DNA from 4 places in the Paenibacillus sp. FSL R5-0928 genome. Region 3 is predicted to be linked to each of the others. Evidence: riboswitches for the same ligand, from Rfam matches in the RefSeq annotation. Region 3 holds a riboswitch; each other region holds the start of a gene.

Region 1 (3,453 bases), 3.4 Mb from region 3:
GTGATGTGATCCGTCGCAGCTGTCTTCCACTCAACCGTATCGATAAACTTCACTAACGGACGAATGATACTACGATATCTGGAGCGAAGTACAATCAGGCGTACGCCTGGATTCCATTCCTCCCACCGTTGCTCCATCTTATGAATGTCTTCTTCATCAAAGCCTACATACACAGCAACAACATTATCTGTTAGAGACTTCGCATAGCTGATGGAATGTAATACGGCACGTGTAACCCCTGCAACAGGAACAACTACAGTACTTCCTTTAATTATAGGTTTATCAGTAGCCGGACATATACGCAGTTGATCCGCAGTGTTCAAATAGTGCTTATGAATACGGTGGAACACGAACATTACAGCAGGTAAGAAAATGAATGCCATCCATACGCTCGAGAATTTAGTAATGATAAATATAAGCGTAATCGTCAATGTAGTCAACATACCGATGGTATTTACAACAAATCTTTTCACCCATCCAGCAGGTCTTGTTTTGATCCAATGCACCATCATCCCCAGTTGGGATAAGGTAAAAGGAATGAACACGCCTACCGCATAAAGTGGAATCAAACCTTCCGTATTCCCATGGAATGCAGCCACAAGTATGATAGACATAACTCCTAGAAAAATAATGCCATTTGAGAAGCCCAGGCGGTCACCACGGACCATAAATGCATGTGGCAGATATTTATCTTTTGCAAACATAAAGGCAAGCAGCGGAAACGCTGAATATGCTGTATTAGCTGCCAAGAACAAAATCACTGCTGTAATCCCTTGAATGAAAAAGTACAATCCGCCACGGCCAAAGGTCGATTCAGCGATCTGAGAGACAACCGTAGCCTTTTCATCTGGCACAATACCATACCAATACGCCAGCACAGTGATTCCGGTAAACATAAAGCCAAGGATAAGTCCCATGATCATTAGCGTCTTGGCTGCATTCTTCTCAGCCGGTGCTTTAAAGTTTGGGATCGCATTAGATACGGCCTCAACCCCCGTTAGGGCTGAACAACCAGAGCTAAACGCTTTTAATAGTAGAAACAAACTTACATTAGATACGGCGCTGCCTATTTCAGGAACATTCGCATGCGCGCCACCCATTGCATATTTAACGATACCGGAGATAATCAGAACAACAATCGAAACCACAAACAAATACACTGGAATTGCGATGAACGAAGCCGATTCAGTCACTCCGCGAAGATTAATGATTGTTAATAGAACGATAACAGATACAGCGATGAGAACAGTATGATTATGAAGACTTGGAAAAGCCGATGTGATCGCATCCGTCCCTGCCGAGGCACTAACCGCTACGGTAAGAATGTAATCCACCAATAATGAACCCCCAGCGAGCAGCCCTGTCGGAATACCAAGATTGCTCTTGGCTACGATATAAGCTCCGCCTCCTTGCGGATAAGCAAAAATCGTCTGCCGATAGGATAAAATCAGGATGGCCAGCAGGCCCAATACGGCTAATGCAATTGGCAGGGAATACCAGATGGCAGTAAACCCGGCAGCCACCAGTACAATCAGTATTTGTTCCGTTCCGTAGGCTACAGACGAGAGCGCATCAGAAGACAGGACAGCCAGTGCTTTAACCTTGGATAACTTTTCATGATCGAGTTCATTCGACTTCATCGGACGTCCGATCAATAGTCGTTTTACCTTGCTTACCATGGTGGATACAGTTCCTTTCTTTGGGAGCTGAAACGGAATTTCCGTGCGCTGTTTTCATCGGTGGATTTCATAAATGCAGACACAAAAATAAGCATACGGAAATGATCCGCATGCTTATGCATGGTCATTTTCCCACCTTGCTTACGAGGTTAGCTGGCGGATTCGGGCTGTGGTTATAGCCCTACGGTACAGGTCTGTTCGACCCGGTTCCGATTCACCCCATTGGCATGAATGCCAAGTTTGGTTCCCCCGTTTTTCCTAAGAAAATTCAGCGCATATTCAACTTCTCACAAGGTCTAATATTAGTCTACAAAGTGCCTACAGTAAAGCGTTGAAAAAAATGAAAAAAGAATGAAAAAACATCCAATAAGCTCAAATATAGCGTCTTATTGGATGCTCTCTTTCATTATCTTCAATTATCCCTCTAGCCCGTGATTTTAATACCTTTTCAGCTTTTTTGTAACTTCCAAAGCGAAAACTAAAATCCTAAGCTCTCCTCTGCATCTACTTCAATCATTTCTTCTTCCTTACGTCCATACCAAAGAAGGAGACTAATTAGAGCAAAAGCGATTAAAGCTAACAAAGGAATCGTAATAAATCCGAAGTAGTTCAAGTAATCTTTATTACAAGGAACACCAATTGTACAAGGTAGAACTTTACTTAACGCTGGAATCTTCTGTTCCGCATAATGATAGATTGAGATACTGCCACCAATCAAACTTAATGGAAGCACATAAGGAATGATGCGCTTATCTCCACGGAAAGTGGCAATTCCCAACAAAAATAACTGCGGATACATAAAAATCCGCTGAAACCAGCAAAGCTTACAAGGTTCATATTTCAAGACTTCACTTAAATACAAGCTACCAGCTACAGCAACCAAAGAGACAAACCAGGCCAGATAGAGGCAGTTACGCTTGCAAAAAGATAGGAATTTTGTCACTTTGCCTCCACTGCTTTTGCGGCGGTATTAATTTCAGATGTAATCGCTTCAATATCGAAAGGTTCAGCCGTTTTCACCCCATTAATGTAGAGCGAAGGCGTAGTTGTCACGCCTGCGTCAGTTGCCAACTGAATGTCTTTCTTCAGCTCATCTGCATAAGTTTTCTCTTGGATGTCTTTACGCAACAGATCGTAATCGATCGCTAATTTCTCTTTTTCAGCAAGGCTTATCAAGAAATCCTCAGTGGCCCATTCGTCGCTCTCATCCCCTTGCTGCGCATATACAGCATCATAGAACTTCCAGAATTCATCCTTATTCTGATGGTATACAGACAATGCAGCTAGTGAAGCTGTCTCAGAGTCAGGACCAACGAAAGCCATATTTACAAAGTAAAGAGCTGCTTTTCCCTCGTTGACAAAATCTTGAACAATTTTCGGTTTCATGGAGCCAGCAAACTGGGAACAAGCTGGACATTTGAAATCGCCAAATTCAACAAGCTTAACAGGTGCATCCTCATTACCAATCCTAGGTAGCTCACTGTAATTGAATTCTACCGGTTCTCCTGTAGAGACATTCTTTGCTGCATCTTTCGAAGCTAACATAAACAATCCAACAAAAATGATAACTACTACAGCTATTGAACTAATAACTAAAATTCTCGTTTTCTGCTTCTGTTGCTCCTGTTCTACCCGTCGTTTCTCTTGTTTGCTCAACTGGGGAACATTTGGACTTTTTTTAGGTTTACTCAAGGAGAATTCCTTTCTGTCCTCTAGGGACTAATGTAGTTTTTATCATATACATTTAAAATTATATAATTATTAATCTCTTTTT
Region 2 (3,453 bases), 1.2 Mb from region 3:
CTTCCTTTCCTTTGGTCTCGATCAGGAGCTGCAGATACGCTGCTTATTACACCTCCTTCTATACACTTACAATCACTACTTAGAGTCTACTGTTTCTTTCCCACGTCGGATGAGCTGCTTACTATGCCTCCCTCTATACACTTACCTTAACTACTTAGGTCTACCGTACTCTCCCACGTCGGATGAGCTGCTTACTACGCCTCCTTCTATACACTTACCTTCACTACTTAGGGTCTACCGTTCTTTCCCACGTCTGATGAGCTGCTTACTACACCTCCTTCTATACACTTACAATCACTACTTAGGGTCTACCGTTCTCTCCCACGTCGGGTCAGCAGCTTATTACGCCCCTTCTATACACTTACCATCACTACTTAGGGTCTACCGTTCTTTCCCACGTCTGATGCGCTGCTTACTACGCCTCCCTCCATACTCTTACCATCACTACTTAGGGTCTACTGTTCTTTCCCATGTCGGGTGAGACGCTTACTACGCCCCTTCTATACTCTTACCTTCACTACTTAGAGTCTACTGTTCTTTCCCATGTCGGGTGAGACGCTTACTACGCCCCTTCTATACTCTTACCTTCACTACTTAGAGACTACTGTTCTTTCCCACGTCGGGTGAACTATATTTGATGCTGTGGTAGGGTAGGGACATTAAGTGGCGTTCTAGGTACAATATGCTTGTAAATGTTCAACATCCACCGGTTAGTAAAATACCAAAGGCTGGCTCATTCGTAGATTTCACTACTGATGAGCCAGCCTTTAGTTAGATATCCATTATATTAGGGAAATCCTCCCTAATATTCATCGATAATCGCTTTAAAATAAGGTTTTTAGGGAAATCCTCCCTAAAAATTCTTGCAAATACCCATTTATGGCTAAAAACACCCTATTATTAGGGAGGATTTCCCTAATCCACGTTCTAGGAGCCATAATTCCCTTCACTTTAGGGAGAATTTCCCTAATCCACGTTCTAGGAGCCATGCTCTCTATCACTTTAGGGAGAATTTCCCTAATTCACGTGCTAGAAGCCATAATCCCCTTCACTTTAGGGAGAATCCCCTAAAGTTCTACCCAGAAAGACGTCCCATAGCCAGCTCATGCTCCCTGGCTATGGGACGCCTTTTTCCACTTAAACGCTTCGCTTGTAAAGGTCTCCCTATAGATCAGCTAATCTGCTGACTGCCCTGCTGCTTCTCTAAGAAACGTTGAAGAATCGCATTGAATTGCTCCGGCTGGCATAGATTACTTGGATCTAATGCGTTCGGAATAATCGCCAACTGCGCATGTGGCAGCTGAGACACCATTTCCTTCATACAATTCACTCCAAATTCATTAAAGTCCCCTACAATACATAAAGCAGGACGTTTAAAAGCCTTTAAGCATCTGGTGTAATCAACATGGCTTGTAGCCAGTCTTTGCCGATATAGCTCCCGGGGACGTTTGTCCAGCAGCCCTCTTCTAATCTCATTGTAGGCCAGACTCCAGCGCTCTCGGTACATCATCCGAATCGAAGGCAACACCAGCTCGCTTGGGAGATAATACATTAGCAAACTGCAATATGCTGCCATAGTTTGTATTTTCCCTACAATTGTTGATCCGTGAGTCCTACAGAAGCTATCCGCGACCACAATGGCTTTCACACGCTCAGGATATTGTTTGGCAATATGCTGAACGACTAAGCCACCATAGGCGATTCCTACAAAAACTGCTTCACGAATACCTAGGTCATTCAACAGCATAATCAAATCCAGACATTGCGTCTCAATAATCTCATGTGGGGCCTCCAGCAGTTTACCAGACTTGCCATTCCCCCGTAAATCGCACAAAATCACTTTATATTTATCGGAAAAATACTCCAGCTGTGGTTTGAACATACTGTGTGTTAATCCATGTCCATGGATAAACACAACCGGAGTGCCAGTTCCATTGATTTCATAATAGAGCGAAGTTCCGTTCAGTTTAGCGATAGGCAAAGGTAACACCTCTTTCATAATAAATTCTACGTCTATATCTGCTTAAAAACGCAGCAAAAAACCACAGAGGGATTCTCTGTGGCTATTCATCACTAAACACGCCATTCATCCTCTCTCCATACGCTTACGAGGTTAGCTGTCGGATTCGGGCAGTGAGAGTTGCCCTACCTGCAGGGATGCATGTTATGCACCCGGAACAGGATTCACCCCATAACCAGTGCCGACTCTCACATCGGCTGCCAGTTGTTGGTTCCCCCGCTTTCCAGAAACGGAAATTAAGCGGATTGCTTATGTAATTGTAAATTTAAGATAATTGTCAGTTCTGAGATGAATCATACTCTTGTAAGGTTTGCTTGTAAAGGAGGGCTCTGGTCAAAATAATGTTGAAAGCAATGCTTTTCATTTCATATTGAGCATACTCTTCATTTTCTCTTTCTTTTGCTCTTGTTTACTCGTTTTATTTAAGAAAATGGCTCTGAACCAAGCCAAACGGAGGTTAAAACACCAGTACTTTCTATATAAAGGCCATCCTTTTCACTGGAGATATGAAAAAAGCTAAGCAGAATCAGAGGTATTCCCCTGTCCACTTAGCTTCCTCTTACAATACTATGGCTACAAAAGATCGGCGTTTTTCAATGCATGCTCCCAGCTTGGAAAAAAGAACAGCGCACTTCTCATAAGCTCAGGATCGCTCTGCTTTACTTGTTTTTTACTGATCGAGCTTCCGTCGCTTTGCAGCTTTTTGATCCGACTTAATACTTCATCAGCCTCCAAAGGAATTTCCATTGAAACACTCCTTTCTCAGTGACCTGTTTCCCTTCATTTTCTCCATAATATGTTTATTTATTCCGTACTCTTTATTTCCCCAGATTAAACCATCTGATAGATGGGTTGTTCAGCAATGAACCGGTTAGAAAGCATGGGATATTTGTCTGCTAAGATTTCAGCTAAATATTTCATCCCCGGCGCTTCACTCTCCGCATGACCTAACATGATGAGCGCTTTAGATCTGCCTTGGTGCCCTGCATCCCGCACATATTCCGGAGTCTCCCACTCTGGTCCCTCTCCAGCAATAATTAAATCAAGATTGTGATCATTAAAATGCGGAATAGCCATCGTCCCGCCTCCTCTGTAACCTACTAATATCCCTACGCGTTTGCAGGACAGAGACAGGTCACCGGCAGCGCGTACATAAGAGATCCCTAGCTTACTTTTAATATATTGAGCAGCTTCCAGTACAGTCATAGCAGGAATAGTGAGAATCGTAGCAGCTGCTTGCTGCTCTTCCACGTATGCGGACCAATCTAGTTCTCGCAGTAAACCCACCATAATTCCATCCGGCTTTTGCCGATGCCAATAATCATGATAACGAAAAATAGCAATTTGGGAATGTTCGATCAGACTTTTTTTCGCATGATAAACCGGATCACCTTCTAACCACTCGCTCGCCGCATGATGGCTATAAAATACAC
Region 3 (3,453 bases):
GCTTATGGTGAAGCGTTATCATAGGGTTTGTGACAAAAAAATGAACGAGAATACAATCATTCTTATGAAATATCTGGTATTTAATATCATTTGTCATAGACCATGCAATAAAAAGGTTTGTCTCCTGTAGGTGTGCGGCGTTCATACGTATCTGTAATCGTAAATCCACATTTTTGATAAGTTCGAATGGCGCGTTGGTTCCAGGTCAGGACTTCCAGATCTATCTCACGATCAGGATAACGATTCAAGGCTGTCTGGACGATGGCATCTACGAATAGTTTGCCTAAACCATGGCCGCATAGATCGGGGCGCATCCCAACTCCTAAACGGACGACTCCTTCCATCGGGAACAACTGTGCGAATCCGCACAAAACCTCATTTTCATTTAATATGGAGATATATTGTTCCTCCCGGAGCTGCGGATCACCAAACTCGATGCCAAGAGCCTGCATCTGCTCCCACGGCATCCAGCCATAAATATTATATGGGGGCGTATAGCTCCACTTACAAATAGCTTCTCCGTGAATTGCCTCCATAGGAACAACATGAAAAGTTACCGAGGGATTTATCATAAGGTCAACGATCTCCTTTCACGAGGACATTGCTATATTACTAATTATATACAAAATGGGGGAGGTTCGACTCAGAAACTTTATATGAGGGGGAATGTTTTACAAATTATGAGAGGGGTAAATAAGTAATAAGACAAAAAAACAAGCTCTCCTCCAAGAGTACCTTGGAAAAGAGCCTATGTACGTTATTTATTGCACATCATCATTGTCTTCCGATTCAGCAGCAACCGATTGGTAAGCGTCTGTGCTCATAATGCGCTTGGCACCAACGTAGCGTTTCACGTAGTAGCTATCACTCAGAGAGCTAATCGTAACACCGCGTGAGGTAGAAGCGTGTGCGAACTTACCTTCACCGACATAAATGCCGACATGGGAGACACCTTTGCCACTTGTATTGAAGAATACAAGATCTCCGGCTCTTATATCATCACGGGAGATTGCTGTGCCCATTTGATATTGGGAACCTGATTGGTGTGGAAGGTTAATGCCAATCTTATCAAACACATACATTGTAAATCCGGAGCAATCAAATCCGTTAGTGGATATACCGCCGGATACGTATTTAGTACCGATGGCCTTGTCAATCACTTTATCCATTTTGGAATCTGCGAAAGCGCTTCCTGCTCCGATGGTGAGGATGATGGAAAAGCTTAGTACTGCTGCTGCTAACTTCTTCTTCAAAAGTGTATACCCCTTCCAAATGCCTACGAGGTTAGCTTAAGGGTTCGGTTGAAGGTCCCCTATGACCCCTCTATATAATGGAGGTCAATTCACCCAAAGTTGGTTCCCCCGTTTTCCTAATAGTTAGGAAACTCGGCTCATACTGTTGATTAGGATTAGCTTGTAATCAATACATGACAAAACCTTTGTAAATAACAACTTAATGATTACAAAAATGTTACTAAAATCTCACTGCGCTAATTGTAACAAACAGAAAGCCGCTTGGCAATCGTTTTTAACATATTAATGCAGAAAAATTGGAATTTTTACGGTAGAAAGGCATATGTAAGCGTTAATAATGACCTAATTTTTAATATAATTGCAATTTTTATCAAATAAACGTGTTTCAATTGGGCTCTAATAGTGTAAAAATATATTATGGAATAAAGAAAAACCCGAATTTGATTACGGGCATAATCAGATTCAGGTTCATATAGTTGTAATTGTGAGGTTATAGTTGTGAGGAAGGTTTCAATCGAAGGCTACAGCTTGATAAGCTGAAGTACTCATTACTCTTTTAGCGCCAACATAACGATTGGCCCAGTAGGCCTGACTGAGTGAAGTGATGGTCACTCCACGCGAAGAGGACGATTGTGCGAATTTTCCGTTTCCAACATAAATGCCGACATGGGATACTCCATTGCCAAGTGTGTTAAAGAACACTAGATCACCAGAACGCAGATTGCTTTTGGATACAGCAGTTCCAACGCTATATTGAGCTTTTGATGTACGAGGTAAAGTAAGACCCACATTCTTGAATACATACTTTGTAAATCCAGAGCAATCAAATCCGGCAGTGCTTGTACCTCCGGTTTTATAGGCAACTCCAATAGTCTTTGAGATTACAGAGTCCATTTTAGAGTCGGCAAAGGCGCTTCCTCCACCAATAGATAATGCCATTACAAGTCCTAGCGCCGCAGCGACGCATTTTTTTCTTAAATTATGTCTTTTCAAAAGATGTACTCCTTCCAAGGCCTGCGAGGTTAGCTTAAGGGTTCGGTAGAAGATTCCCTATGATCCCTGTAAAGCGAGATCAATTCACCCAAAATATGGTTCCCCCACTTCCCGGTGCAAAGGAATTAGGCGTGTTAAGCACCAGAGAATGACGTTTCGACAGTTACACTTACGATAAATACATTTAGTTATGTAGGAATCGTTTCAATTGATTACAAAATTGTTACTAATAGCACAGGACTTATTGTAACAGAGCTTTTACGATTTTGCAAATACTCTTAAGTTATCCGTAATGAGAAAAAGTCCCAGCTCCTGAATACAGGAATTGGGACCTTTTTATTATGTCAAATAAGGTTGATTTATTGTGGAAATGCTTTGCTACGCCATAGATGATATTGTGCAGAGATTCCCCACATTTTTAAGAGCGTAGAAGGTAGTGGTGAGATTTGCCGTATTATAAGTGCCGGTAGGCCGGGACAGAACAGACCCGTCAGTCCGCACACTAGCAGTAAGAGCAGGCCTCCCGCCCCAAGTACAATGGAAACACCTATAGCAGGAATCAGTGACCGCAAGCAGATGATCAGTGAGGAGAACATTCCTGTACCGCCGGTGTAACCAAACTGCATATATAGAAGAAACAGGCGCACGATAAAAATATATATAAGCCATGCCAATACGTATGGTACTAAATGAAGTAACAAAGCGTAGTTAAACAAAGAGGATAAGAACAGCCCGTACATTTTTGGAGCAAGCCAGTAAAGCGGCAGCAGGGTCAGCACCCATTCGATTAGGCTAAAGACTAAGACAGGTAGTCCATAGATCTTCATGCCAGGGAAAAAGAACAGTCCACGCTCGCCCTTTCGCTCCTGGTGGAGCTCATGCAGCAATCCTGCCCTTATGAAAGGGGAAAGCAGAAGTCGCAAGACAACAAGCGCCAGAAGCATCCATAACCAAGTGCGTATCGCAGGGTCCGTATTCAAGCTGAACTGTCCCTCGATATAATACAACAGTCTGCCCATACCGCTGCCTCCGGCGTCTTTATCCGGATAGCGCAGTAGAATTGGAATAATAGCAGATCGGATGAAACCATACATAAAGTAGCCCCAGAGCAGTCGGTAGATGAAGAGCAGAATTAAAATATAAAATTGCTCCTTCATGCTTTGCCAGCCGCGGGTTATCGATGTTCTCACAATCATTCACCTCACCA
Region 4 (3,453 bases), 1.3 Mb from region 3:
TATTTAAATCGGACAAGCTTCTGCCGTTCATGCAGGATGGCACGGTCAGCTCGACAATTTTATAATCCTTGGACAGTTCAATATAATCCAGCAAATTGGGCGTCACCAGCTGGTGTGCCACACGAATCCCCATATCCCGCTCCGGAAAAATAACCCGATCAACCCCCAGCCGCGACAGAGCGCGGCCATGAAGGATGGAGATTGCCTTAGCCACCACTTGCTTAACTCCAATCTCCTTCAACAAAATGGCCGCCAGAATGCTTCTCTCCATATTGTCACCAATCGCAACAATCCCACAATCAAAGTTCCGTACACCAAGCGAGCGCATAATTCCCTCATCTGTAGCATCTGCTACTACCGTATGCGTCAGTTGATCGCTCATTTCCTCCACGCGTTCTTCATGGTGGTCAATGCCGAGCACCTCGTAGCCCATTTCCATCAGCTCAAGCGCCAGGCTTGAACCGAAGCGACCTAAGCCGATTACTACAAATTGCTGTGCTTTCATTTCTAATTAACTCCTATCCAATAATTATTTTACCTTCAGGATACTTATACAGTGGTTTACCCTGTTTGGGACCGAGTGCATACGCCAAGGTTAGTGGACCTAGCCGACCTGCAAACATCGTCAGACAGAGTAGAATCTTACCGATCGCTGACAGTTCCGGAGTTAGCCCCATAGTCAGTCCTACCGTAGCAAAGGCGGAGGTCGTCTCAAACAAGATTGCCAAGAAATTACTGTCTTCAGTTGTGGAGAGTATCATCGACACAGAGGCAATTAACAACAAAGCCAGCAGTGTGATCGTTAATGCCTTGTAGATGCGCTCTTGAGCCAGCCGATAACGGAACAACACAACATCTTCCCGTCCACGCAGCATAGCAATAACAGCACCAATCATCATCGTAAAGGTTGTTGTCTTGATCCCGCCGCCCGTTGAGCCTGGAGAAGCACCAATAAACATAAGAATCACTATAAAAAATTGTGTAGCCTGCCGAAGTCCAGCAATATCTACTGTGTTCGCGCCAGCCGTACGGGGAGATACGGATTGAAAGAAGGCCGATAATATTTTACCGCCAAAATTCAGTGAACCCAGGGTACGAGTGTTAGTAAACTCGAATATAAAAATAACCAAAGCTCCGATCAGAATCAGCCCTGTACTGGTGGACAGGACAACTTTACTATGTAGAGACAGCCTGCGGGTTACCCGAAACTCCACCAGATCTGACATTACAATAAAACCAATCCCGCCGGAGACAATCAGAAACATCACAATAATATTCACAAGCGGATCATAAACATAATCAGTTAAACTGCGAAAATCCCCAAAAATATCGAACCCCGCATTATTAAACATAGACACCGCATGAAATATGCCATAATAAATCGCTTTTCCCAACGGCATATCAAAAGCCCAGCGAATAGACAGCAGCAAAGCGGCACAGCCTTCTATGACAAGAGAATATATAAGGACTCTCCGGATCAGTCGCACAATTCCTTCCATAGAGCCTTGATTCATGGCTTCCTGTAGGATTAGCCTGTCCCGCAAAGATATTTTACGCTTTAACACCAGTGAAAATAGAGTGGCCATGGTCATAAACCCTAAGCCGCCGATCTGGATTAGGATCATAATTACGGTTTTCCCAAAAATCGTGAACGAAGTTCCGGTATCCAGCACAACAAGCCCTGTTACACAGGTTGCCGAAGTTGAAGTAAATAATGCATCAATAAATTCCACGGAATTCCCGCTTGTGCTTGAAATGGGCAACATAAGCAGCAAGGCCCCTATCAGAATAATCGATGCAAAACCAAGCACCAGTATCTGCGGCGGCGAGAGCTTCAGAAACTTAAATTCAGAAATCCTGCGAAACTGTGAAGCCACTATGCTCACCTTCTTATCAAAAATTCCAACAAAAAAAGCACTGGAAAACCAATGCTAACTTGGTTCCTGCAGTAAATTAGCCTACGAGGTTAGCTGACGGATTCGGACTGTGCAGGCTGCCCTATTCGTTCCCAGAACGAAATTCACCCCTGATGAAAGTGCCATTTATCTTGTATACTCCACTTTTCATCACTTCTTATGGTTCCCCCGTTTTCACCAGAAATTCGGCTACTATACAATTGCATACAAATTATATACGTTATTTAGTGAATTCACAAAGACACAATTAATGCTCATTCACATGAAAAAATGCGGTTTAAAGAGACTGCATCAAAAGGAGTACCTTTTCTCATCACTTTTCCGTGTTTTCCCTGCAATTACACCGATTCTCACCATTCGTACACAAATGAACACGATAAAATTCATGGTATAAATTCACATGACTATTCTATACTATCTCTATTACCCATAAAAAGAACATATAATGTTTTTTGTAACCAGCCAGGCACTAATACTATAATGGAACATAATATTGTCAGTACATAACAAGGAGGCGTTACATGAATCCCGTCGGCCAGCCCATACAGCAACGTGCCCTCTCCAAGAGGCTCATCATCTCGGGCATTATCGGTCTTATTCTATTTATTATGTTTCAGATTTCCCCTTCACTGCTTAGTAGCCCTACAGGTGAAGATACCACCGTCATTAGCAAGGCAGAAGCCCGTGACCAAGCCATATTATTTGCAGAACATAAGCTCAACTACACCGAAGCACCAAACGATCAATGGAATGTACTTTACGAGACGGACTCTTCCTTTTATGGTTATATGTCTCGCGAGAAGCTTGTGGAGGACTACACCAAGAAAAAATTGGATCAAAAATATCCTTTTGATGTCTTTCGTGCAACGCTTACTCCTTCAGCGGAGCAAGAGCCGCAAATCATCGTTGACCTCAATATGTATAACGGTAAGATTGTCGCTTTCTCAAAGGCTGCAAAAGTTGCCTCCGAAGAGGGGTCAGGCATCGCTTCCGTTGGTGCAAAAGAGGACAAGGGAGCTGACCTCACTCTAGCGCAGAAGGAGAATCTTGCTCGTCCTTGGCTTCAGGAATGGGAAGTAAATCCTGCCAAGCTACAAATTGAATCGAATACAGGAAGCCATGGGCTAGTGTATACGGATAGTACTGTTCAGGTCGGCGAATCCTTATTGCACTATTATTTTGATTTCAGTGGAGAGCAGGTATCCAGCTTTAATGCCGGATTCACTGCACCAGCTTGGCATACCTCCTACGTACAAGGACAGACCTCTTTAGCGGAAAAGCTAACATTATTCGGTTACGGTATACCCACACTGATTTTAGGAATTCTGGCACTCGTCTACAGTATTCTTAGAAGAGAGCATACTTCCTTTAAACGTGGAGTATTCCTAAGCTCAGCCTATTTTGTAATCATGATGATCAGCACCTATAATATGCTGCCTGAATCAACAGGCGAAGGGCTAGAAGCACAGATTACCTCTGTCATTATGTTTATCATTTATGCTTTATACAGCCTGCTGATGTCCTCCTTGCTCTACTT

Evidence for each region. A riboswitch is a leader RNA that binds a small molecule or an ion and turns the genes downstream of it on or off. The one in region 3 is predicted to bind cyclic di-AMP.
Region 1: linked by a shared signal. The riboswitch ahead of MKZ16_RS17365 (APC family permease) and the one ahead of MKZ16_RS00540 (C40 family peptidase) in region 3 are both predicted to bind cyclic di-AMP.
Region 2: linked by a shared signal. The riboswitch ahead of MKZ16_RS27670 (alpha/beta hydrolase) and the one ahead of MKZ16_RS00540 (C40 family peptidase) in region 3 are both predicted to bind cyclic di-AMP.
Region 4: linked by a shared signal. The riboswitch ahead of MKZ16_RS26980 (TrkH family potassium uptake protein) and the one ahead of MKZ16_RS00540 (C40 family peptidase) in region 3 are both predicted to bind cyclic di-AMP.

Annotation. Positions count from the first base shown of each region.
Region 1 covers NZ_CP150225.1:3,878,987-3,882,439, forward strand. The annotation lists gene MKZ16_RS17365 (APC family permease) at 1-1,679, opposite strand, end outside; cyclic di-AMP (ydaO/yuaA leader) riboswitch at 1,804-1,963, opposite strand; gene MKZ16_RS17370 (disulfide oxidoreductase) at 2,158-2,622, opposite strand; gene MKZ16_RS17375 (DsbA family protein) at 2,619-3,335, opposite strand.
Region 2 covers NZ_CP150225.1:6,123,549-6,127,001, forward strand. The annotation lists gene MKZ16_RS27670 (alpha/beta hydrolase) at 1,172-1,999, opposite strand; cyclic di-AMP (ydaO/yuaA leader) riboswitch at 2,087-2,273, opposite strand; gene MKZ16_RS27675 (hypothetical protein) at 2,594-2,767, opposite strand; gene MKZ16_RS27680 (Nif3-like dinuclear metal center hexameric protein) at 2,852-3,453, opposite strand, start outside.
Region 3 covers NZ_CP150225.1:112,555-116,007, forward strand. The annotation lists gene MKZ16_RS00535 (GNAT family N-acetyltransferase) at 87-572, opposite strand; gene MKZ16_RS00540 (C40 family peptidase) at 762-1,214, opposite strand; cyclic di-AMP (ydaO/yuaA leader) riboswitch at 1,259-1,401, opposite strand; gene MKZ16_RS00545 (C40 family peptidase) at 1,764-2,192, opposite strand; cyclic di-AMP (ydaO/yuaA leader) riboswitch at 2,250-2,388, opposite strand; gene MKZ16_RS00550 (hypothetical protein) at 2,606-3,436, opposite strand; gene MKZ16_RS00555 (M1 family aminopeptidase) at 3,448-3,453, opposite strand, start outside.
Region 4 covers NZ_CP150225.1:5,980,227-5,983,679, forward strand. The annotation lists gene MKZ16_RS26975 (TrkA family potassium uptake protein) at 1-505, opposite strand, end outside; gene MKZ16_RS26980 (TrkH family potassium uptake protein) at 519-1,877, opposite strand; cyclic di-AMP (ydaO/yuaA leader) riboswitch at 1,942-2,117, opposite strand; gene MKZ16_RS26985 (CPBP family intramembrane glutamic endopeptidase) at 2,438-3,453, shown strand, end outside.